Colwellia sp. M166: one gene and its partner. The protein of the gene in region 1 interacts with the protein of each later gene in a pairwise test. Links are inferred from orthologs where the notes say so. Each region holds a gene or a part of one and is shown in the gene's direction. Other genes may lie near its edges.

Region 1 (4,644 bases):
ATTATATATAAATATTAATGAGAGTAGAATGTTACTTTAGACAAAAAAGGTAAGTTTGTTATTAAATGTAATATAACTTAAATAAGTTAATTCATTGAATATTATAAGAAGTTGGTTGCGGGAGCCAGATTTGAACTGACGACCTTCGGGTTATGAGCCCGACGAGCTACCAGGCTGCTCCATCCCGCGTCCGAATGACTTGATAATGAATATCAAGAAAGCCTATAATTATTTGATTCTGTTATAAAAGAATTACTGATTTATACTTTAGTAACAAGTTGGTTGCGGGAGCCAGATTTGAACTGACGACCTTCGGGTTATGAGCCCGACGAGCTACCAGGCTGCTCCATCCCGCGTCCGAATGACCTACTATTAGTAGGAAGCCCTAAAGGTTTTAATTCTCTTTAGAAGAATTGGTTGCGGGAGCCAGATTTGAACTGACGACCTTCGGGTTATGAGCCCGACGAGCTACCAGGCTGCTCCATCCCGCGTCCGAATGACTTACTTTAGTTAAATAGTAAGAAGCCAATAATCATTTTAATTCAGATTGTTAGAGAATTATTAAAACACATTTATTTATAAATAAATAGTTATATTTCAATAAGTTGGTTGCGGGAGCCAGATTTGAACTGACGACCTTCGGGTTATGAGCCCGACGAGCTACCAGGCTGCTCCATCCCGCGTCCGAATGACCTAGTAAACTAGGTAAGCCAAGTTATTTAAATTCTAACTTAAGAATACTTAAAGTATTGCCCGTTGAGGCTTCCCTGAAAGCGAGGCGTATAATAAGGATACATCAAGTGATTTGCAACCTGTTTTTATATTAATTTTAGCTTTTATTGGTTCTATATTTTTCTTGCTTGTTTTTTGTGCTTAAATCAATCGTATTTCAAGCAAGTAGCGGTTGTAGACGATAAATGGCAATGAATACAAGATAAATTTTTAGATAGTTTGCGCTAATTTGTAAAATGCCTATAAGTGGAACGTGTCTTTGTTTATAATCGCGGGCATAAATTAGATTGGAAAACCTTTATGCAGCAATTTTTAGCATTAACCTCTCCAGGTATAGAAATATTACTGGCACAAGAACTTAAAGATTTGAAAGCTGAGCATGTTGTTCAAAAGCCTGAAGGGGTTTATTTTAACGCAACTATTGAGCATGCATATTATATATGTTTGCACTGTCGTTTATCAACTCGCATACTGCTTAAATTGGGCGAAGGAGATGCGAACAATAAAGATGAACTTTATGCAGCGGCAAAATCAATCATTTGGTCTGAGCAATTTTCCGCAGCGAGTACCTTTGCTATTGATTTTGTCGGCACTAGCGATGAAATTAGAAATAGTCAGTTTGGTGCATTAACCGTTAAAGATGCTGTTGTTGATCACTTTCGTGATTTAGGCGAAGACCGACCTTCAGTAGATAAGTCTTCACCGCAAGTAAGCTTTCAAGCTCGACTGTTAAAACAAAAAGTAGTTATTTATTTAGACTTCTCTGGCCGCGGATTATTTAAAAGGGGCTATCGTGAGAATACCGGTGCAGCACCGTTAAAAGAACATTTAGCAGCCGCTATTATTACCCGTTCAGGTTGGTTAGATGATACGTCTAAACCGCTTGTTGATCCTATGTGTGGCTCAGGCACGATAGTTATAGAGGCAGTATTGATGGCGGCAGGCTATGCGCCAGGCATTGATAGAGCTACTTGGGGCTTTGATTATTGGCTAGGACATCAAAATGATGATTTCAAAGCGGCAAGGTCAGCAGCTATTGAGCATTCACATGTTGGTTTAACGCAACTAAAAACAAAAGCATTTGGTGTTGATTTAGACAGCAGGGTGCTAAAAACTGCGCAACAAAATGCTAAAAATGCCGGTGTACAAAGGTTTATCGAGTTTTCTTGTAAAAATGCTAACGATATAAAAAATGCCTTTGGCCCGAAAGGAACTATCCTATTTAACCCTCCTTATGGTGAGCGAATTGGTGAGTTACCTGAACTCGTTGAAAGTTTTGCTTTGTTAGGACAAAAATTCAAGTCTCATTTTGTTAATTGGCGAGTAGCGGTGTTAACAGCCAATGTTGAGCTATTAGCAATGATGAAAATGGTGACTTTTAAACGTTATAAGTTTAAAAACGGGCCGTTAGATTGTCAGTTTGCACTTTATAATTTAGATGACAAACAAGTCTCTAGCAGTAATGTTAATGCTGAATTTGAACAAAAAGACTCGGCATTTGCTAATCGATTATTAAAAAATAAGAAAAATTTAAAAGGTTGGCTAAAGCAAGAGCAAATAGAGTGTTATCGTTTATATGACGCTGATATTCCAGAGTATAATGTTGCGGTTGATGTTTATGGTGATCACCTGGTTATTCATGAATACAGTGCGCCATCGATTATTGAGCCAGAGAAAGTTGCAAAACGACTACAAGAAGTGGTTTATTTTGCACCTAAAGTGCTTGATGTTCCTACTGATAAAGTCATTATTAAAACCCGAGCAAAACAAAAAGGTAAAGAACAGTATCAACGTGTTGAGCAAACCAAAAAATCAATGGTTGTTGATGAGTATGGCGCAAAGCTAAAAGTGAACCTTTGGGATTATTTAGATACTGGTCTATTTCTTGATCATCGTAAAACTCGTCAAATAGTTGCTAAAAAATCGAAAGGCAAATCACTATTAAATTTATTTGCTTATACCGGCTCAGTGTCTTTGCAAGCAGCATTGCATGGTGCAACTACGGTAACAACGGTAGATATGTCGAATACCTATTTAAGTTGGGCACAAGACAACTTCTTATTGAATAACCTTAGCGGCCATAAGTATCAATTTATCCAAGCAGATTGTTTGCAATGGCTACAGAAGAACGAACAAAAATTTGATGTGGTATTTATTGACCCACCCACTTTTTCTAATTCTAAGCGCATGGGCGAAAGTTTTGACGTACAGCGTGATCACGTTAGCTTAATAACTGATGGTATGAAATCGGTTGCAGAAGGTGGAGAATTAATTTTTACCAATAACAAACGTAATTTCAAAATGGATTTTGAAGCTATTGCTGCGTTAGGGCTAAATGTGCAAGAGATGAGCGAGAAAACTCGCGACAAAGATTTTCAACGTAATAAGCATATTCACAACAGTTGGTTGTTCACGCGTAAGGTAAATTAAGATGTCGGTTAAGTTTAATTTATATGGCACTTTAGGCTGTCATTTATGCGATGACGCATTAGCGCTATGTACAGCCGATATCCCTGTTGAAGAGATTAGCGTTGTCGATATTATTGATGATGAAAAACTGCTCGAGTTGTATCGTATTAGTATTCCGGTGCTAGAGCGTTTATCAGATCACAAAAAACTATTTTGGCCATTTGACCAAGCACAAATTTTGGAGTTGTTGTAATTTATGGAATTAATTCGTATTTCACAAGGTGAATTAGCCTTTGGTGAAGACAAGGTCTTAGATAAAGCAGATCTGAGTGTACAAACAGGCGAACGAATTTGTTTAGTCGGTAGAAATGGCGCAGGTAAGTCAACATTAATGAAAGTGTTAATGGGCTTACAAACCTTAGATGATGGCCAAGTGCTAAAATCTAGTACTATGCAAGTGGCCATGTTGGAGCAAGACCCACCAGAGTCTTCAGATATCAGTGTTTTTGATTATATTGCTCAGGGCGTGAAAGAAAATGCGGATTTAATTAAGCGCTATCACAGTATTATTCATGATGTTACTGAAGATCCATCTGAAAAAAATCTGACTAAATTAGCCAATGTTCAAGAACAACTTGAACTGGCTAACGCTTGGCAAGATGAACAACGTATTGAAACTGTGATGACAACGTTGGCTTTAAATCCAGATGATAAAATTTGCGACCTTTCTGGTGGTTGGTTACGTAAGTTAGCGTTAGCGAAAGCCTTAGTAACAGCACCTGATATTTTATTATTGGATGAGCCAACCAACCATTTAGATATTAAAAGCGTTTTATGGTTAGAGTCATTTTTAAAAGATTTTGCCGGTACGATATTGTTTATTAGCCATGATAGAGCATTCATTCGGGGTGTATCTACGCGTATTATTGATCTTGACCGTGGCATATTAAAAAGCTACCCAGGCAATTACGATTTATATATCGAACAAAAAGCGCATGATTTACAAGTAGAATCACAACAAAACGCTTTGTTTGATAAGCGCTTAGCTGAAGAAGAAGTATGGATTAGACAAGGTGTTAAAGCACGTCGTACGCGTAATGAAGGCCGCGTAAGAGCCCTTGAGAAGCTTCGTAATGAACGTCAAGCTCGTCGTGATGTACGTAATCAAAGCACGATGAATATCACGCAAGGTGATCGCTCAGGTAAGTTAGTGTTTGAAGCGGAAGATTTAACTATCGCTTTTGATGACAAAGCGGTGATCAAAAATTTAGATTTATTGATCACCCGTAATGACCGTTTAGCCTTTATCGGTGCGAATGGCACCGGTAAGTCTACCCTGATTAAAATGATCATGGGTAAACAACAAGCAACCAGCGGAAAAATGCGTTCTGGCGTTAATTTAGACATTGCTTATTTTGACCAACATCGTGATGCACTTGACCTGAGTAAAACTGTGCAAGAAATTGTCGGTGAAGGCAAGCAAGAAGTGGTTGTAAACGGCAA
Region 2 (2,955 bases), 2.4 Mb from region 1 along the record:
ATCCTTCAATTGAAGAACCATCAAACATTTTACCGTCTTCAAAAAAATCTTCAGTTACTTGATGATGAGGAATTGAAACGTGTTGCTCTTTACCTTTTGAATCAGTAAAACGTAGGTCAACAAATTTGACGTCATGCTCTTTAATTAAATCTAAAACTGCATTTGACATTGAAAGTCTCCGTTGTAGTTAGTTCTTTAAATTTTCAAAAAATTAATTTTGTTTGCATCTGCTTAAGCTAATAATGTGCCAAAGCTAAAGTCATTGAAATATAAGGTTTTAATGTTTTTACTTTTATTGGTCTGCACTATTTTCGTGCGTTGAGCGCTACATTGTGGTGCGCGTGCTCTAATTTGACCATCAGCAGTATATCAACTGAGAATATTTTTGTTGGTTATATTTCGCTTGGTAGTGTATTTGTTATCACTCATGCTGTATAATCCGCGCCCAATTGTAGCCCTATAACGTTAATATGCTTATGTAGCAATAAACGATAGTAACAGCGAGTAACGCCTGTGTTAGATAAATTAAGAAATGTGGCAATTATTGCTCACGTTGACCACGGAAAAACCACTTTAGTCGATAAATTGTTAGAACAGTCAGGTACGCTAGACGCCCGTGGCGGTTTAGAAGAACGTACGATGGATTCAAATGATATCGAAAAAGAACGTGGTATCACAATCTTAGCTAAAAACACGGCTATTAACTGGAACGGCTACCGTGTAAACATTGTAGATACTCCTGGCCATGCTGATTTTGGTGGTGAAGTCGAGCGTGTAATGTCAATGGTAGATTCAGTACTACTTATTGTTGATGCTCAAGAAGGCCCAATGCCACAAACGCGTTTCGTAACGAAAAAAGCGTTTGCTCAAGGTTTAAAGCCAATTGTTGTTATTAACAAAGTTGATAAGCCTGGCTCTCGACCTGATTGGGTTATGGACCAAGTTTTTGAATTGTTTGATAACTTAGGTGCTACTGATGAACAACTTGATTTTAAAGTAGTTTACGCTTCAGCAATCAATGGTTGGGCTACGCTTGAAGAAGGCGAAACTGGCACAGATATGACGCCTTTGTTCGATACTATTCTTAAAGAAGTACCAGCACCTGTTGCAGATCCTGATGCGCCTTTCCAAATGCAAATCTCTCAACTTGATTACAGCTCATACTTGGGTGTTATCGGTGTTGGTCGTATTACGCGTGGTTCTGTTAAGCCAAACCAACAAGTGACTATTAAATTAGCAAACGGTGGCGTACACAATGCTAAAGTAGGTAAAGTGTTTGGTTACTTAGGTTTAGAGCGTCATGATATCGAAGAAGGTTTTGCAGGTGATATCATTGCAATTACTGGTTTAGGCGAGTTAAAAATATCTGATACAGTTTGTTGTCCTACTGATGTTGTCGGTTTACCGGCATTATCTGTTGATGAACCAACAATCAACATGACTTTCCAAGTAAACACTTCACCATTTTGTGGTAAAGAAGGTAAGTATGTTACTTCACGTAACATCAAAGACCGTTTGGACAAAGAGCTAATTCATAACGTTGCTTTACGTGTTGAACAATTAGAAGATGCTGATAAATTTAAAGTATCAGGCCGTGGTGAACTTCACTTAGGTATCTTGATTGAAAACATGCGTCGTGAAGGTTTTGAGCTAGCTGTATCACGTCCAGAAGTTATTATTCGTGAAGTAAATGGCGAGTTACAAGAACCTTATGAAACAGTAACCATTGATGTTGAAGAACAGCATCAAGGACCTATTATGGAAAAAATGGGTGTTCGTAAAGCAGAACTAACTGATATGGCACCGGACGGTACTGGTCGTATCCGTATGGATTTCATCATGCCAAGCCGTGGCTTAATTGGTTTCCAAACTGAATTCATGACATTAACGTCAGGTTCTGGTTTGATTTACCATACATTCTTTGAATACGGACCTCACAAGGGTGGCGAAATTGGCCAACGTAAAAATGGTGTAATGATCGCTAATGCAACAGGTAAAGCATTAACTAACGCAATCTTTAACTTACAATCTCGCGGTCGTATGTTAATTGGTCACGGTGTTGATATTTATGAAGGTCAAGTTATTGGTATTCATAGCCGTGATAACGATTTAACGGTAAATGCCCTTAAAGGTAAGCAGTTAACAAACGTTCGTTCATCAGGTACTGATGAAGCGCAAACGTTAACGCCGCCGATCATTATGTCTTTAGAACAAGCATTAGAGTTTATTGATAATGATGAGTTAGTTGAAGTAACACCAGAAAGTATCCGTATACGTAAGAAATTCTTGAAAGAGAATGACCGCAAACGTGAAGGTCGTGGTGTTAAGTAAGCCATAGTCAGCCGTTTATTAGAGAACCATTCGAAGCAATTCGAATGGTTTTTTTTTGTCTTTATGACAACACAGAGCTTGTTTATGTAAGACATATCTGAAACTGCCGTTAACCCACTTCATTCCACTGCTTTTAATTTTATATTTAGCATATAAAAATCATGAAGTTATAATTTTTATATGCGTAGTGCTTTCGTTAGACAAAATTATATTCACTGATTGTATTTCTTCTACCTTTTAGAACGTTTATTAACTGCTATATTTAAGTTTGTAAACTGTTCGAAATAGTATGAATATTAATAGGGTGATGAGCATGGAACCGAACAAACTAGCTAGACTAAGTTGTCTATTTGAGAAAGCAGTTGACAATAATGCTCAATTTTTAGAAAAACGCGAATTAGATGAGTTGTATGATGAGTTTATCAATGATGGTCGCGATATGATGAAAAGCAAAATGGTGGTTTTTCCTCTAGAAATAAAGCGTTCAGCAAGTTAAGAGTTAACGATACAAGAAAAAGGAAATTTCTTAATGTCTGCAGAGCAATTAGAAAAATTACAGCAGCTAAATCAATTATTTGCACAGGGTGCTGCTGGGCCTAAGCAAGTGAAGCAATTGTCGGCTCT

Evidence for each region.
Region 2: the proteins of rlmKL (region 1) and typA interact in binary tests that used the Escherichia coli proteins (3 or more experiments, as listed by UniProt). The link is inferred for Colwellia sp. M166 from one-to-one orthologs.

What each region holds. Positions count from the first base shown.
Region 1 is NZ_CP040755.1:4,400,802-4,405,445, forward strand. What follows is about bases 599-3,597. They hold rlmKL (bifunctional 23S rRNA (guanine(2069)-N(7))-methyltransferase RlmK/23S rRNA (guanine(2445)-N(2))-methyltransferase RlmL), read left to right. Parts: upstream 599-1,032; coding sequence 1,033-3,162; downstream 3,163-3,597. Other genes in these bases: FGD67_RS19920 (glutaredoxin family protein), read left to right, coding at 3,164-3,394; FGD67_RS19925 (ATP-binding cassette domain-containing protein), read left to right, coding at 3,398-3,597. In the rest of the region: more of FGD67_RS19925, read left to right, coding at 3,598-4,644. UniProt on the Escherichia coli protein: Specifically methylates the guanine in position 2445 (m2G2445) and the guanine in position 2069 (m7G2069) of 23S rRNA. Methylation occurs before assembly of 23S rRNA into 50S subunits.
Region 2 is NZ_CP040755.1:1,963,363-1,966,317, reverse strand. Bases 1-2,922 are described here. They hold typA (translational GTPase TypA), read left to right. Parts: upstream 1-513; coding sequence 514-2,331; downstream 2,332-2,922. Other genes in these bases: FGD67_RS08910 (hypothetical protein), read left to right, coding at 2,861-2,922; FGD67_RS08915 (hypothetical protein), read left to right, coding at 2,645-2,827; glnA (glutamate--ammonia ligase), read right to left, coding at 1-169. In the rest of the region: more of FGD67_RS08910, read left to right, coding at 2,923-2,955. UniProt on the Escherichia coli protein: A 50S ribosomal subunit assembly protein with GTPase and nucleotide-independent chaperone activity, required for 50S subunit assembly at low temperatures, may also play a role in translation.